2 regions of the Nocardiopsis gilva YIM 90087 genome follow, and region 1 is predicted to be linked to the other one. Evidence: riboswitches for the same ligand, from Rfam matches in the RefSeq annotation. Region 1 holds a riboswitch; the other holds the start of a gene.
The links. Region 1 has a riboswitch for S-adenosylmethionine ahead of CDO52_RS11885 (aminotransferase class V-fold PLP-dependent enzyme). Riboswitches for the same ligand answer to the same signal wherever they lie in the genome.

Region 1 (8,623 bases):
CACAGGCCGATGACCCACCAGGGGCCGGATCCGGAGAGTTTGGCGGCCAGGCCCAGGCCGATGCCGTAGCAGGCCAGCATCGCGAGCAGGTTCTGCAGGACGTAGCCACTGAGCGAGGTCCGTCCGAGTGACGACAGCCCGGTGACCACGGGGCCGGTTCCGCGCACGTGGTCGAGGAGCCAGCCGATGAGGCCGAGGAGGCCGACGCCCACGACGGGGGCCGCCAGGTAGCGGTCGATCAGGAAGAACTCGGGGCCGCTCAGGGCGGTGACGACGTTGAACGGCACCCCGATGCCCAGGCCCCAGGCCATGAGCCGGACGCGGAGGCGCCTCCCGGTCGCGTCGTCGCCGAACGCCCCGGCGCGGAAGAGCCGCACGCCGAGCAGGAAGAGGAACACCATCATCGTGAAGGTGATGACCGGCTCCAGGCGCAGGACCCCGAAGAAGTTGTCCAGCCGCCACGACACCTGCTCCAGGTAGCTGCCCTCGGCGAAGAGGCGGACCGCGTCCGGATCGACGGACGGGGCCTCGGCCGATCCGGTGTCGGGGCCGTCGAACGCGCTGGTCGCGTAGACCAGCGCTGCGGTCGCCAGCGACATGGCCAGCACGTGCACAACGGCGCCCGTCCACAGGGCGATACTCCGGGCGCGTTCGGAGCGGGACAGGAGCCAGGCCACCACCAGGGACGTGACCGCGTAGCCCATGAGCACGTCGTAGGCGAAGACCAGCGTGAAGTGGACCAGCCCTTCGGCGAAGAGGAACAGCGCCCGCCACTTGTAGGTGCCCGGCCAGCGGGATCCTCGTTTGGCGGCCGAGCGGAACTGGATGGCCAGCCCGACGCCGAACAGGACCGTCAGCATGGTCAGGAACTTGCCGTTGGCGAGCCAGCGGAACACTCCGGAGACCACCGTGCCCGGCGACGGGTCGCTGAGCGCGTCACCGAGCGTCCCGAACTCACCGCCCCCGCTGAGAAGGGCGGCCTCGGAGCCCAGCGACGCGAAGATCCACACGTTGGTTCCGAGCGTGCCGATGATCGCCGCGCCGCGCAGGACATCCAGGAGCGGCAAGCGTGTGCCCGGCGGTGCGGGAGATGCTTCCGCGGTCTGTGTCCGGGTCGATTCCATGATGTGCGCCCATCCCCCTCGTCGATCGAACCGTCTGCTGCGCCCATTGGCGCTGATACCGGTCTCAGGGTGGTGGGCAACCCGGGTTCGGGGCGTCCTGCGCGGAGCCGAGATCATGTGCTGCTTTCGATGTACTCGCATGCACGTCGGGATCCCGGACACCGCTCCGGGGCCGCTCCCCGGGCGCTGAGCGCACAGAAAAGGGCGCCCCCGTGACCACGGGAGCGCCCGACCTGTTCGGCACGAGCCCTTTTCGGGCGGCTCAGATCCGGACGGTGGTGCTGCGTACGATCTCGAAGACCGGGTGCGCTTGTGCCTCGTCGGCGAACCATTCGAGGGGGGAGTCGGGTGCCGCCTTGAAGTACGGGCCGACAATGGCCACGCGGGGGTGCTGCAGGTACTCCCGGAGCACCGGAGCCGCACGCTCCGGGTCGACGTCGACGACGCTGATCAGTTCGATCCAGCCGCCGTGGCGCAGGGTGGCGTATCCGTCCTTGCGGATGTTGCGCACCCAGTCCACCTCTCCGTACGGAGCGACGAGGAACCGGCCCAGCTCGTTCTCCACCAGACTCACCGGCGTCGTCCGCAGGAAACCGGACGTGCGGCCGCGCGTCGTGAGCAGCTGCATGTCCGACGGGCTGACCCCGTACTTGATGAAGCCTCCGATGACGGCGTTGGCGGTGCGCCGCAGCTTCGTCATTCGGAAGTGACTCGTGTCGTTCCCCATCGACATCTCCCTAATTCGGCTCCCCACTATTGTGCTGGGTACGCCGAGCGCAGCGACCGCCGCCCGTCAGCGAAACGCCGAGATGCCGGTCACCGCTTGTCCCAGGCTGAGAGCGTGGATCTCCTCGGTCCCCTCGTAGGTGGCGACCGTTTCCAGGTTGAGCATGTGCCGCAGCACCGGGTACTCCAGGGTGATGCCGTTGGCCCCGTGGATCGAGCGCGCCGTGCTGGCCACGCGCTGGGCGGCCGCCACGCAGGCGAACTTCCCGAAGCTCACGTGGTTGCGGTGGCACCGGCCCTGGTCCTTGAGCCGCCCGATCTGCATCGCGGTGAGCCCGGCCTGGTTGACGTCGACGAGCATGTCGGCGAGCTTGCGCTGGGTGAGCTGGAAACCGCCGATGGGCCGACCGAACTGTTCGCGGGTCGTCGCGTACTCCAGCGCGGCCTCGTAGCAGGCGCGCGCCGCACCGGCGGCCCCCCACACGATGCCGTAGCGCGCCTCGTTCAGGCAGGAGAGGGGAGCCCCGAGCCCCGTCGATCCGGGCAGCAGCGCGTCGCCCGGCAGCCGCACACCGTCCAGTACCAGCTCCGAGGTGATCGAGGCGCGCAGCGACAGCTTCTTGTGGACGAGATTGGCGCTGAAGCCGGGCGTGTCGGTGGGCACGGCGAAACCGCGAATGCCCTCGTCGGTCGCGGCCCACACGATCGCGACGTCGGCGATCGAGCCGTTGGTGATCCACATCTTGGTGCCGTCCAGCACCCAGTCCGACCCGTCGCGGCGGGCGCGCGTGCGCATCGAGCCCGGGTCGCTGCCGGAGTCGGGCTCGGTCAGCCCGAAGCAGCCGATCGCCTCGCCCGCCGCCATGCGCGGCAGCCAGTGGTTCTTCTGCTCCTCCGAACCGAACTTGTGGATCGCGGTCATCGCCAGCGACCCCTGCACCGACACGAAGCTGCGCAGCCCCGAGTCGACCGCCTCCAGTTCCCGGCAGGCCAGCCCGTACTCGACGGCGCTCGCGCCCGCGCACCCGTAGCCCTCCAGGTGCATCCCGAACACCCCGAGGTCACCGAACGCCTTGGCCAACGAACGGGGGTCGGGGATGGTCCCGGCCTCGAACCAGTCGGCCACGTGCGGGCGCAGTTCCCGGGCCGCGAAGTCGCGGACGGTGTCGCGGATGTCGCGCTCCTCGTCGGACAGCGAGTCGTCCACCGCCAAGAAGTCGTGCGGGTCGGGCGGTGCGGCCTTGCGCTGCTCGCTCATCTGGGGACGTCCTTTCCGGTGTCGGTGTCGGTGTCGGTGTCGGTGGCAGTGCTGGTGTGCTGGTACGCGGCGCCGCGTTCGATCATGGCCTCGACGCGCTCCTCGGGCAGCCCCAGCTCGCGCAGGACCTCAGCGGAGTGCTGGCCGAGCAGCGGGGGCGGGAGGGCGGGCCCGTCGGTCGCGGCGGTCCCGGGCGCCGACTCCAGCCGGAAACCGGCGCGGATCTGCTCCATCGGCCCGGCCACCGGGTGCTCGACGCCCAGCACGGCGTCGTCCCCGGCCGCCTCGGCGCTGCGGATCGCGTCCAGCACCCCGCGCACCTTGCCGACCGGAACCCCGGCGGCCAGCAGCAGCTTCACCCACTCCTCCGAGGGGCGAACGCGCAGGGTCGCGCTGATCTCGCCGACCAGCTCCGCGCGGTGCGCGACCCGGTCGGGGTTGGTCGCGTAGCGGGGGTCGTCGGCCAGGTCGGGGCGGTTCAGCACGGCGCACAGCTTGCGGTACAGCGCGTCGTTCCCGGCGGCGATCACGATGTCGGCGTCGGCGGTGGGAAACGCCTGGTAGGGCACGATCGTGGAGTGGGCGTTGCCGTAGCGCGGCGGGTCCGCCCCGGTCACCAGGGCCTGCTGGGTGAGGTTGACCAGGCTGGACAGTGCCGCGTTGATGAGCGAGACGCTGATGTGCTCGCCGGCGCCGGTCGTGCGTGCGCGCAGCAGCGCGCCGAGGATCGCCACCGCCGCGTTCAGGCCGGTGAGCACGTCGGTCATGGCCACACCCACCTTGCTGGGCGGCCCATCGGGCTCGCCGGTGGCCGCCATCAGGCCGCTCTCCGCCTGCACGATGAGATCGAAGCCGGGACGCCCCTCCGGCTCGTGCTCGGGGCCGAAGCCGGTGATCGAGCAGTAGACGACGCCCGGGTTGCGGGCCGCGATGGTGGCGTAGTCCAGCCCGAGGCGCTCGATCACTCCGGGGCGGAAGTTCTGGATCACCACGTCGGCGCGGGCGCAGAGGTCCTGGACGGCGGCCAGCCCCTCCTCGTCCTTCAGATCGACGGCGAGGCTGCGCTTGCCCCGGTTGACCGAGAGGTAGTAGGCGGCCTCGCCGCCCGCCCAGGGCGGCCCCCAGGAGCGGGTATCGTCGCCGCGGCCGGGGTGTTCGACCTTGATGACCTCGGCTCCCATGTCGGCCAGGAGCATCGTCGCGTACGGCCCGGCCAGGACCCGGGAGAGATCGGCGATCCTGACCCCGGCCAGTGGTTGGGCCGACGGGGCGGACTGTGGGTTGGGTGTGTCCACTGCTGGCTACATCCCTTCCTGCTGCGGCGCTGAAGCTCGGGACTCGCGGAGCTGGTGGTAGGTCTCCAGGCAGCGGCGCAGCGCCGTGGTCAGCGCGGCCCCGGACTGTCCGGCGTAGCGGCTCTGGACGCGTTCGGCGATCTCGGCGATGTCGTCGGTGACCGACAGGCCCTCGACCAGGGCGCGGAAGAACTCCTTGGCGAGGTCGGTGAGGAGCGTGGTGTCGGCGGCGACGATCCGGCCATCGGCGAGGTGCACGGCGAGGACGACACCGAGCCGCTCGTACTGGGAGTGGCTCGCCACAGTGTCGGGAAGGCGGGCGTAGCCCGATACGAGGACGATCTGCGGATCGTCGAGGAGGCGCTGCAGCCGATCGCGTTCGTGCACGGTGGAACTCCCTCCGGTGGGCAGGCGAAACTCCGGCGGTGCTGGAGTCTCTCGCCTGACAGGACGGCCGGGGCAGACCCGACGTCCACAGCGGGAGGGCAGTCGCCCTCAGTATCTCCGATGAGTGTGCCGCGTTGTCAACGCTCGCCACCGTCCGGGGGCGGGAGAGTGGCGGGAGAACGGCGCGGCATCGGTCGACGGCAAACGGGCCCGCAGGTGAGACGGCCGTCGCCGGGACGGAGACGGACATGGGGGTGGGGGCGGTTCGGGGGCATCCGGCCGTGCGCTATAGTGCCACCCAGGTCATGAGCGCCAGCGTCAAGCCCCGGCTTGCTGGCCGGCAACCCTCCTTCCGCGGTGGGGTGCCCCGGGTGAAGACCAGGTCGAGACACGACCGCATCCCGTAACCGTGTCAGGCAAGCGCGGACCCCACCAGGTTCGTACCACGGCAGCGCTGTAGGACGACGCGCTGTGTGGTGCTCCCGGGGGTCCCTGACGGCCCTTGGAGGAGCCACGATGACCGCTGTCGCCGCAACCCCGTCCACCCGCCCCACGGCCGCCCCCGCCCCGGCCTCTGGTGCGCGCACCACGCCCGCCGCCTCCCGCGCCACCGCGGTCGACACCTCGATCGTGGGCGCCGACGTCCGCATCCCGCTCGTCACCGGCGAACGCGTCACCTACGCGAACTTCGACTACGCCGCCAGTGCCCCGTGCCTGGCGGCGGTGCGCGAGGTGCTGGACGCGTCCCTGCCCTACTACGCCAGCGTGCACCGGGGCGCGGGATTCCACTCCCAGGTCAGCACCAACGCCTACGAGCAGGCGCGCCGCTCGGTGGCCCGGTTCGTCGGCGCGCGCCACAACGACGCCGTGGTGTTCGTCCGCGGCACCACCGACGCGCTGAACCTGCTGGCGCGCTCGGTCCCGAAGGACTGCACCGTCGTCGTCTTCGCCGCCGAGCACCACGCGAGCCTGCTGCCCTGGCAGCACCGGGGGAGCAGGGCGGGCAAGGTCATCCGCCTCCCACTGCCGCAGAGCCCCGACGCGGCGGTCGAGGCGGCACGCGAGGCACTGCGCTCCGCGCCCGAGGGGCCGCGTCTGCTCTGCGTGACCGGTGCCTCCAACGTCACCGGCGAGATCTGGCCGATCGAGCGGCTGACCGCCGTCGCGCACAGTGCCGGGGCGCGCATCGTGGTCGACGCCGCCCAGCTCATCCCGCACCAGTCGTTCGGCCTCTCGGCGACGGGCGCCGACTACGTCGCCTTCTCCGGGCACAAGCTCTACGCCCCGTTCGGCGCGGGTGTTCTGGCGGGGCGCACCGACTGGCTGCAGGCCGCCACCCCCTACCTGGCGGGCGGCGGCGCCACCGGCAATGTCACCGAGGACGATGTGCGGTGGAACGACCTCCCCGCGCGCCACGAGGCGGGCAGCCCCAACGTGCTGGGCGCGGTGACGCTCGCCGCGGCCTGCGACACCCTGACGGAGGCCGGGCAGGACGAGCTGCACGCGCGTGAGCAGGCGCTGCTCGATCGGCTGCGGACCGGCCTGGCGGCGATCCCCGGTGTGCGGGACCTGGCCCTGTGGGACACCGACCACCCGCGCGTCGGCATCGTGTCCTTCGTGATCGACGGGCTGGCCAGCGACCTGGTGGCGGCGGCCCTGTCGGCCGAGTACGGCATCGGTGTGCGGGACGGGCTGTTCTGCGCCCACCTGCTCACCCGGCACCTGCTGCCGGAGGAGCACGAGCAGGCGGTGCGCGCGAGCATCGGCCTGGGCACCACCGAGGAGCACGTCGACCGGCTGATCGGAGCCGTCGCGCGCCTCGCCGCCCACGGTCCGCGCTGGGAGTACCGCGACGACAACGGCCGTATCGCCCCGCTGCCCGACCCGCGCCCGCTGCGGTGAAACCCGCCGAGTGTCCTTGGTCCAGGGCAGAACGAGGACGCCCATGGTGGACTTTCGACGGGTGAATGAGATAGCTCACACGAGGTAACATCGGGCGCTAACGAAAGGGCGACGGAGCCCGGGGGACCCAAGGACACGATCCGCGATCTCCGTTCCGCGCGCCCAGGCACCGGCCGAAGGTTCGGAGAGCGCGATCGTGACTGACGAGCGGCGGGCACTGCACATCGTCGAGGGGCCACCGGAAATCGATGTGCCTCCGCCGCGCGTCATCCACATTGACGAACACCGGCTGCGCCGTGGGGAACGTGGAGGAGCGGAGGCGGCGGAACCCGCGAAACCCGGAGCGCCCGCGGCATCGCCCGTGCCGTCCGAGCCGCCCGAGGTCACCCGGGCCAAACGCGCCTTCCTGCGGCGCGCCGCCGGGTACCTCGCGGTCGACGCCGGAATCCGGCAGTTCGTCGACATCGGCTCCCGGGTCCCCCTCGACGAGGGCATCGGCCGCGCCGTGCACGGACACGCGCCGGACGCCCGGGTCGTCTACATCGAGACCGGATCCACGCTGCCGATGCGAGGGTGCGCGTCGGCCGGGGAAGAGACCGTCTCCGTCGCCTCGATGCACCGGCCGGACCCGGTCTCCCTCATCTCCCTCCTCGAACTGCGCGGGTTCGTCGACTTCGGCGAGCCCGTGGCGTTTTTCCTGGTGGACACCGACGCGCCGCAGTGCGGCGACGTGCCGACCTCCGACCTCGTCCGCGCCCTCCACGGCGCCATGTGCCCTGGGGGATGCGTAGCGATCGCACTGCCGCCCGGCCCGCCCGGGCACACGGACATCACCGTGGGAGGTGAGACAACCGACCACCACGCCCCCACCGACGATCCGCACCGCCGGCAACGCGCCGAGTCCGTCTTCAGCCCGTTCACGCTGCTGGATCCCGGCCTCGCCGACCTTGCCTGGTGGCCCTACCCGGACGAGGCCGTCGCGGCGCGGGGCACCGGCATCCGGGCGGGTGTCGGACGCCGGTAACGGCGGTAGGGGCGTGCCGAGGGGCGCCGGGACTCGAGCCGAGCCCGGCACGCCGCACCCGGCTCTCGCCGGATGCGGCCGACCAGGGGAGAGGGGGACACCATGACACTGAACTGGACCGGGGAGATCCTCGCCCAGCTCGAGTTCTACTGGGACACCTCACTGTGGCCGCGGCTGAGCGGGCTCGACGACGACGAGTACTTCTGGGAACCCGTAGACCACTGCTGGTCCGTGCGTCCACGCCCCGACGGCACATTCGTCGCCGACTGGGAGTGGCCGGAACCCGTGCCCCCGCCGGTGACCACGATCGCCTGGCGGCTCGGCCACATCGTCGTCGGCATCTTCGAGCTCCGCGTCGACCACCACTTCGGTCCGGGCACCATGACGATCCGCGACGCCCTCTGGCCGGCCACCGCCGAGGAGGCACTGGACCGTCTCCAGCGCGCCTACACCCGTTGGTGCGAGGGCGTCCACGCCCTCGACGCCGACGCCCTGGCCGCACCGGTCGGCATGGCAGAACCACCCCAGTGGGCGGACTTCCCCTTCGCCGCCCTCGCCCTGCACATCAACCGCGAAGTCATCCACCACGGCGCCGAGATCGCCCTGCTCCGCGACCTCTACCGCGCCCACCCGGCGCATCAGGCCGACGCGGTGTGAGGCGGGAAATCGGTCAGCCGCTCCAGCTGCGCTGGTAGGCGTCGACCAGCCAGGCGTCGGCCCATGCCGCGTCGGGGTGCTCTGGCAGGTGCGAGGTCGCAGTGAGCTTTTCCAGCTGGGCTTCCAGCTCGCCTGCCGCCTCCAGCGTCTCGTCCATCGAGTGCTCGCCGCGCCGCACCTCGCGCAGCCAGGTGGCCCACGGGTCCGGCATCGGCAGGGTGATCCGTCCGGTCTCCAGCATCTCCACGCC
Region 2 (8,623 bases), 1.6 Mb from region 1:
AACACCGCTGCTTCAAAGGGCCCGACGTCAACATCAACCTGCACGTCCACACCGTGGGCGACCCCGAGGCCGACCGCATCCTGGCCTTCCGCGACCGGCTGCGCGCCACCCCCGCCGACCGCGCCGAGTACGAGGGGGTCAAGCGACGCCTCAGCGAGCGGACATGGGACCGGATCCAGGACTACGCCGACGCGAAGTCCGAGGTCGTGGAGGCGATCATCGCCCGCGCCATGGCCGAGCGCGGCGCCTGATCCCGGCCTGAGCGTGTATGCCGCGCCCCTCCGTTGATCTCGGAGATATCGGGGTCTCAGCGCCGATTTTTACCCCAATATCTCCGAGATCAACGGAGGGGGTGGCGCGACGGTTGGTGGACAGCTCAGTGGTCGAGCGCCCTGAGCTGCTCGGCGAACCACCGCTGCGGCGGCATGGCGGTCGCGCTCTCCACCAGGCGCTCGCAGCGCGACCGGCGCTCCTCCTCGGGCATCGACAGCGCGGTATGCAGGGCCTCGGCGGTCTCGGACACGTCGAAGGGGTTCACCAGCACCGCGTCGCTCCCCAGCTCGTCGGCGGCGCCGGCCTCGGTCGACAGCACGAGCGCGCACCCGTCGTGGGACAGCACCGGTCCCTCCTTGGCGACGAGGTTCATGCCGTCGCGGATGGGGTTGACCAGCAGCACATCGGCGAGCTGGTAGGAGGCCAGTGAACGCGGGTAGTCGTCGTTGACCTCCAGGATCAGCGGAGTCCACTCGGCGGTGCCGAACTCGTCGTTGATCTCCTTGGCGACGCGCTTCACCGACTCGGTGTACTCCCGGTACTCCGGTACGTCGCCCCGGCTCGGGTAGGCGAAGGCGAGGTGGCTGACCCGCCCGCGCCACTCCGGGCGGGTGGTCAGCAGCTCGCGGTAGGCCTCCAGGCCGCGGACGATGTTCTTGGACAGCTCGGTGCGGTCCACGCGCACGATGAGCTTCGTGTCGCCGACGCGTTCGCGCAGCGCCGCGCGGCGCTCGGCCACGTCGTCGGCCGCGGCGCGCTCGCGCAGGCCCTCGGCGTCCGCGCCGAGGGGGTGCACGCCGATGTCGATCACGCGGCCGCCGTACTCGACGGTGCGCTTGGCCCAGTCGACGTCGGCGCGCAGGAACGCCTCGCAGCAGCGCAGGAAGGCGTCGGCCCAGCGGCGGCTGAGGAAACCGAGGTGGTCGGCGCCGAGCATGCCCTCCAGCAGCTCGCGGCCGATCTCGGTGGGCAGCTTCCGGAAGTACTCGGGCGGCGCCCACGGCGTGTGCGAGAAGTGCGCGATCCGCAGGTCGGGGCGGCGTCCGCGAAGGAGCCGCGGCACCAGCGCGAGGTGGTAGTCCTGCACGGCCACGCGCGCGTTGTCGGCGGCGCCGGTGAGCAGGGCCTCGGCAAAGGCGGAGTTATAGGCGCGGTAGTCGTCCCACTGGGCGCGGAACCCGGCGTCGAAGGCGGGCTTGTTCGGGGTGTCGTAGAGCAGGTGCTGGACGAACCAGAGGGTGGAGTTGGCCACCGAGGTGTAGGCGTTGGCGAAGACGTCCGGCGGGATGTCGAGCATGCGCACGCGCATGCCGCCGAGGTCGAAGCCGGCCCGGTCCAGCCGCCCGTCGGGCGTGTCGGCCGCGGCCTTGCGGTCGGTGTCGGAGAGGGCCGCGCACACCCACAGCGTGTCGGTGTCGGCCGCGACGGAGCTCAGTCCGGAGACCAGACCGCCGCCTCCGCGTCGGTAGTCGAGGGATCCATCGGCATTGACCGAGAAGGACACCGGCCCCCTGTTGGAAGCGACGAGGATCTGCGCCTTGTCCACCTGATCAACCACCTCTCGCGCGAACGGCGTTAACGGAAGGGCTCCATCGAATCGTACGAAACGGGACGAAACTTAGTGAAACGGGTGGATGTACATAAAGAGGAAAGCTCTTGTGGGTGCAGGACCATCTTGCAACGGACGGTCGTAGGTGAGGACGACCGCCCGTGGGTGTCCCTAGGTCTCGCCGGTCGCGACGGCGCGCAAACCCGCGTGTGCCCTTGCCCGGAATCGGGGGAAAGGGCGAACGATGCCGGTAACCGGCACATGCTCCCACGGGGCATCCGCGCGGTTCCGGGCGGGTGTGCGGGTCGGGTCGCCTGCGGTGGTGCCGGGGTGGATACGTGAGAGGGAGGGTGGGGAGGCGTGGCAGGTCACGGGCGCCAGGTCCGATAGTCGTGGACACGTCGTCTCACCATGTGAGCAGATTCATGTTATCCAGGTCACCCTCCATGGAAACGCGGTGCGCCCGTCCGTTACAGTTGCCAACGGATCCCCACCGGGTCCGTCGACAACTTCATGACAACTTCATATTGCTCATCCAGAGGGGTGGAGGGACCGGCCCTGCGAAGCCCCGGCAACCATCTCGGTATGCGTTTCTCGCTGCAATCCGCGAGGCGGCCGAGGCAGGTGCCAACTCCGGCCCGTGGCCAGATCGGTCACTGGGGAAGATGAGGGGAGACGCCTCGCAATGGCGATTGCCGCCACTGAATCCGAAGCCGCCGCCACCGCTCGCTCCTTCGGCCCCGCCGCCGCACTGTCCTGCCGGGAGTGTGGAGAGCGCTACGACCTCGGCCCGCGCTTCGCCTGTGAATTCTGTTTCGGTCCGCTGGAGATCGCCTACGACTTCGGCGCCGTCACCCGCGCGTCCATCGAGCGCGGACCCAAGAACATCTGGCGCTACGCCGGACTGCTGCCGGTCCCGGCCAACGTCGCCTCGCTGCCCAACATGAACCCCGGCCTGACGCCGCTGGTCCGCGCCGACCGGCTGGCCGCCGAGCTGGGACTGGAGTCCCTGCACGTCAAGGACGACTCCGCCAACCCCACGCACTCCTTCAAGGACCGCGTGGTGGCCATGGCCGTGGAGGCGGCGCGCGCGTTCGGCTTCCACACCCTGTCCTGCTCCTCCACCGGCAACCTGGCCGGGGCCGTCGGCGCCGCCGCGGCCCGCGCCGGATTCTCCTCCTGCGTGTTCATCCCCGCGGGCCTGGAGGAGGGCAAGGTGGTCATGGCCGCCGTCTACGGCGGCAAGGTCGTGGCCATCGACGGCAACTACGACGACGTCAACCGCTTCTGCTCGGAGCTCATCGGTGACGCCGCCGGCGAGGACTGGGGCTTCGTCAACGTCAACCTGCGCCCCTACTACGCCGAGGGCTCCAAGACGCTGGCCTACGAGATCGCCGAGCAGCTCGGCTGGCGGCTGCCGGAGCAGATCGTCATCCCGATCGCCTCGGGCTCCCAGCTCACCAAGATCGACAAGGGCTTCCGCGAGCTCATCGCGCTCGGCCTGGTCGAGGACCGGCCCTACAAGGTCTTCGGCGCGCAGGCCACCGGCTGCTCCCCGGTGGCCCAGGCCTGGGAGCAGGGCCACGACGTCATCCAGCCGGTCAAGCCCGACACCATCGCCAAGTCGCTGGCGATCGGCAACCCGGCCGACGGCCCCTATGTGCTCGACATCTGCAAGCGCACCGGCGGCGCCGTGGTGCACGTGAGCGACGCCGAGGTCGTCGACTCCATCAAGCTGCTGGCCCGCACCGAGGGCATCTTCGCCGAGACCGCCGGGGGCGTGACCACCGGTGTGCTGCGCAAGCTGGTGGCCGAGGGCGTGCTCGACCCCGGGGCCGAGACCGTTGTGCTGAACACCGGTGACGGCCTCAAGACACTGAACGCCGTGGACTCCGGCGTCACCGCGACCATCAAGCCGTCCCTGGACGCGTTCAAGGACGCCGGGCTGCTCTGACCCGGTTCTGACCCGGTACGCCGGGCCCGCGCCCGAACCGTGCCGCCGCCGGCGGCCCCACCCACGTCCCACGCAGTTCCACGCTGATCCCGTCGGCGAATCACACCTGATCAGGAGTTTTCACAACCATGAGCGTCAGTGTTCGCGTCCCGACCATTCTCCGTACCTACACCAAGGACGCCGCCCAGGTGACGGCGGAGGGCGCCACCCTCTCCGACGTCCTGGCCGACCTGGAGGCCAACTATCCGGGCATCAAGGCGCGCATTCTCGACGACTCCGGCAAGATCCGCCGGTTCGTCAACGTGTACGTGGGCGACGAGGACGTCCGCTTCGCCGACGGACTGGCGACCGCCACCGCCAATGGGGTGCAGATCTCGATCATCCCGGCGGTCGCCGGGGGCTGCTGAGCCCCTTCGCGTCGTCCCAGGAAACCGCGCCCTCCTGCCCCTTCGGCGGGCGCGGTTTTCGTGCTTTCCGGGGTCCGTTCGGGGCCGAGATATGCGGGTTGACCTGCGGGTAACCAGGTCTCCACGGTTCCGCCGAGTCGTTTGCACTCGACCATGGAGAGTGCTAAAAAAGGGTTCGTTAGCACTCTGAGATGAGGAGTGCTAATCCAGGATCGAGACGATGAGGCCGCGGTCTCCGGCAGTCGGGTTGTCGGACCAAGCCGTGGTCGTCCGTCGCGGGCGTCGCTCTCGTTCCCTCGCGTATCAGCCCGGTCACGGGAGGACAAGAACTCTATGGCAGCCAAACTGATCGCGTTCGAAGAGGAAGCCCGGCGCGGCCTCGAGCGCGGCATGAACACGCTCGCGGACGCCGTCAAGGTCACGCTCGGCCCCAAGGGCCGCAACGTCGTCCTTGAGAAGAAGTGGGGCGCCCCGACCATCACCAACGACGGTGTCTCCATCGCCAAGGAGATCGAGCTCGAGGACCCGTGGGAGAAGATCGGCGCCGAGCTCGTCAAGGAGGTCGCCAAGAAGACCGACGACGTCGCCGGTGACGGCACCACCACCGCCACCGTGCTGGCTCAGGCGCTCGTACGCGAGGGCCTGCGCAACGTCGCCGCCGGTGCCAACCCGGTCGGCCTGAAGCGCGGCATCGAGACCGCCGTCTCCCGCATCAGCGAGGAGCTGGCCAACCTGTCCAAGGACGTGGAGACCAAGGAGCAGATCGCCTCCACCGCCTCCATCTCCGCCAGCGACGCGCAGATCGGCGAGGTCATCGCCGAGGCGATGGACAAGGTCGGCAAGGAAGGCGTCATCACGGTCGAGGAGGGCCAGACCTTCGGTCTGGAGCTCGAGCTCGCCGAGGGCATGCGCTTCGACAAGGGCTACATCTCGCCCTACTTCGCCACCGACCTTGAGCGCATGGAGACGGTCCTCGAGGACCCCTACATCCTCATCGTCAACTCCAAGATCTCCAACAACAACGAGTTCCTCCCGGTTGTGGAGAAGGTCCTGCAGGCCGGCCGTCCGCTGATGGTCATCGCCGAGGACCTCGAGGGCGGCGCGCTGCAGACCCTCATCGTCAACAAGATCCGCGGCACCTTCAAGTCCGTGGCCGTCAAGGCGCCGGGCTTCGGCGACCGCCGCAAGGCGCAGCTCGGCGACATCGCCGTGCTGACCGGCGGCCAGGTCATCACCGAGGAGGTCGGCCTCAAGCTCGAGAACACCGAGCTCGACATGCTGGGCCGTGCCCGCAAGGTCGTCGTCACCAAGGACGAGACCACGATCGTCGACGGTGCCGGTGACGCCACCTCCATCTCCGGCCGCGTCAACGAGATCCGTGCCGAGATCGAGCGCACCGACTCCGACTACGACCGCGAGAAGCTCCAGGAGCGCCTGGCCCGCCTGGCCGGCGGTGTCGCCGTCATCAAGGCCGGTGCCGCCACCGAGGTGGAGCTCAAGGAGCGCAAGCACCGCATCGAGGACGCCGTCCGCAACGCCAAGGCCGCCGTCGAGGAGGGCATCCTGCCCGGTGGTGGCGTCGCGCTGCTGCAGGCGGGCGTTCCGGCCTTCGAGAAGCTGGACCTGTCGGGCGACGAGGCCATCGGCGCCGACATCGTCCGCCGCGCCATCGAGGAGCCGCTGAAGCAGATCGCGATCAACGCCGGCCTTGAGGGCGGCGTCGTCGCGGAGAAGGTGCGGGGCCTCGACGCCGGTGTCGGCCTCAACGCCGCCACGGGCGACTACACCGACCTGTTCAAGGACGGCGTCATCGACCCGACCAAGGTCACCCGCTCCGCGCTGCAGAACGCGGCCTCCATCGCCGGTCTGTTCCTGACCACCGAGGCCGTCATCGCCGAGAAGCCGGAGAAGTCCGCTCCGGCCGCTCCGGACGCCGGCATGGGCGGCATGGACTTCTAAGACCCACGGCGACCCATGGGTCAGAACATGTCCAGGTACGCGTAACAACGCCTGCGACGATCGGGCGGTCCCCTTGCGGGGGCCGCCCTTTCGCGTGTTCGGATGCGTGTGACGTGGGCAACCTCAGAAAAATGATGAAATCCGACTTATCTCCTACTAACATCGGGCGGGCAGCGGCACTCGAAAAGGTGTTTTTCTGGATATCGCTGCCCGAAGGTGCCCCCAATGATGTGGGTCTTATTCGATCCCGATGAATGAGCGTCCGTCTTGTTAACAAAGTATTGCGCGGGCGTGAATTTACTTGGGGTGGATGTCTCATAAGCCCTCTGACCTCGGGCGATGTCCTGTGTGTGCGGGTATCTCGGTTGATGTTGGCCTATACCTGCATGCGGTGTTGGACTGCGACACGTTCCTTCGGTGGATGCCATTCCATTGGTTTTTCTTTTGCTTTTCTTTGCTATCGTTCCGGCATGGCAATCGGGGGCCAAATGAAGTTCACCGAGATTTCTGGTATCGACGTCGAACCGGGTGCGCTCACCGAGTGGCGGCCCTGGTGCGGTCCCGACGGGAGCCGATGGAGAACCGACGAACGGCCGCCCTCCTATATCCAGGAGGAGCACGTGCGGAACAGGCTGGCGGGGCAGCGCGAGGGACGTGCGTCGCCATCGTGGCTCGCGACCGTGTTCGACCTGCCCGGTCGGCTCGACCCAGAGGCGTTCCGTACCGCCCTTCTCACCTGGATCGACCAGCACGAGACCCTGCGCAGCGGACTGCGCGTCGACGGGGACCACATCAGCCGCTTCACCCTCGACAAGGGGGAAGCCGACCTGCGGGGGGCACCGGTCGGCGAGTACTCCAGCGGCGCTGAGCTGGCCGAGCGGATCGAAGCCTTCTTCGACCTGGAAACCGACCCCCTGGCCTGGCCGTCCTACGGGTGCGCCACGATCTCCCGGGCGGGCTCCACGACGGTGTGCCTCGGCTTCGACCACTCCAACGTCGACGGCTACTCCATCCTGCTCATCGCCCAGGAGATCCGCTGGCTGTACGCGGCGGCGGTGGTGGGATCACAGCCCGACCCCACCGACGTCGGCAGCTACATCGACTTCTCCCACATCGAGCGGGCGGGCGCCGCCGAGGTCGGCGCCGACCACGCGGCCGTCGTCCGCTGGCGCGACTTCCTCGTCGAGAACGGGTGGAAGCTTCCCGAGTTCCCGGTCCCGTCCTACCTGGGCGGCGACACGCGTACCGAGTCCCCGGGGTGCGTCGTCCACGGTGACAGTGGCGACAGCGGCGACGACCCGTGCGACGGCCTGTGCGACGAGATTCCGGTCCCCCAGTACAGCGGGGACGAGCTCATCCTCGACGCGGACCAGGCATCCGCCTTCGACGCCGCCTGCCGCGGGAACGGGGGATCTCCCCTCGCGGGCATCCTGACCTGCCTGGGGATCGCGGGGCGGGAGAGCCTGGACCAGGACGAGTTCCGGGCGCTGACCATCTTCCACACCCGCAACCACCCCAAGTGGGCGCGCTCGCTCGGCTGGTACGTGGGGCTGGCACCGGTCCACTTCCCCGTCGCGGGCCCCGACACCTTCCCGAAGGTCATGCTGGGTGCCAAGGACGCGGTGAAGGCGGCCAAGCCGCTGTCGGAGGTCCCGTTCGCGCGGGTCGTCGAGCTGCTCGGCGCCCAGCTGGAACCGCGGTTCGTCGTGTCGTACGTGGACATGCGCCTGACCCCGGGAGCGCGCTACTGGAAGGAATGGCGGATGCACACGCTGCGCAGCCGCAGCCACCATCCCCATGAGGTCTACCTATGGATCAACCGCGGGTTCGACGGCACCCGGCTGAGCTTCCGCTACCCGGCCATCGGACACCGCGCGTCGGCGACGCGGCTCTACATCGACCGCGCCGCGGCGGAGATGCGACGCGTCGCCGCAGGCGGAGACCTCACCGAATCCCCCCGTCCCGCTGCCGGAGTCCCGCCGGTGGCCGTCGATATGGAGGCCGCATCATGCTGATGACACGGATGGTCGAATACAGCCCCGAGCCCGGCGAGCTCGTGGAGTTCGAGGTGCAGGACACCGCCGGAACCGAGTGGAGCGAGCATCCGGAGCCACCGTCGTGGGTCCAGCAGCACCACACCGGGCTGTGGCTGGCGAACCAGGCCGCCGGACGGACCACCTCGCCGTGGGTGTGCATCGCCTTCGACCTGCCCGGCCGACTGGACACCGACGCCATGGCGGCCGCGCTGGAGACGTGGGCGCGGCGCCACTCCACGCTGCTTACCTGGTTCGCCGCGGACGACAGCGGGCTGAAGCGGTACGCGATGCCGCCGGAGTCCCTGGCGATCCGCCCGGTGTCGCAGGGCGAGGTCGAATCGTCCACCGAGATCCGCACGCACCTGCGGGAACGGCTCGACACCTCGGTGAACCCGATGCAGTGGCCGCCGTTCGCCGTCACGGCGGTGCTCCGGGACACCACGTC

Region 2: linked by a shared signal. The riboswitch ahead of thrC (threonine synthase) and the one ahead of CDO52_RS11885 (aminotransferase class V-fold PLP-dependent enzyme) in region 1 are both predicted to bind S-adenosylmethionine.

Annotation. Positions count from the first base shown of each region.
Region 1 is NZ_CP022753.1:2,598,759-2,607,381, forward strand. It holds gene CDO52_RS11860 (DUF418 domain-containing protein) at 1-1,124, opposite strand, end outside; gene CDO52_RS11865 (nitroreductase/quinone reductase family protein) at 1,387-1,851, opposite strand; gene CDO52_RS11870 (acyl-CoA dehydrogenase family protein) at 1,918-3,108, opposite strand; gene CDO52_RS11875 (CaiB/BaiF CoA transferase family protein) at 3,105-4,403, opposite strand; gene CDO52_RS11880 (DUF3870 domain-containing protein) at 4,410-4,790, opposite strand; SAM riboswitch class IV at 5,092-5,219, shown strand; gene CDO52_RS11885 (aminotransferase class V-fold PLP-dependent enzyme) at 5,307-6,692, shown strand; gene CDO52_RS11890 (SAM-dependent methyltransferase) at 6,889-7,716, shown strand; gene CDO52_RS11895 (DinB family protein) at 7,819-8,373, shown strand; gene CDO52_RS11900 (nucleotidyltransferase domain-containing protein) at 8,387-8,623, opposite strand, start outside.
Region 2 is NZ_CP022753.1:1,033,741-1,042,363, forward strand. It holds gene CDO52_RS05015 (GrpB family protein) at 1-251, shown strand, start outside; gene CDO52_RS05020 (alpha,alpha-trehalose-phosphate synthase (UDP-forming)) at 377-1,819, opposite strand; SAM riboswitch class I at 2,351-2,494, shown strand; gene thrC (threonine synthase) at 2,508-3,776, shown strand; gene CDO52_RS05030 (MoaD/ThiS family protein) at 3,905-4,183, shown strand; gene groL (chaperonin GroEL) at 4,517-6,142, shown strand; gene CDO52_RS05040 (condensation domain-containing protein) at 6,613-8,157, shown strand; gene CDO52_RS05045 (condensation domain-containing protein) at 8,151-8,623, shown strand, end outside.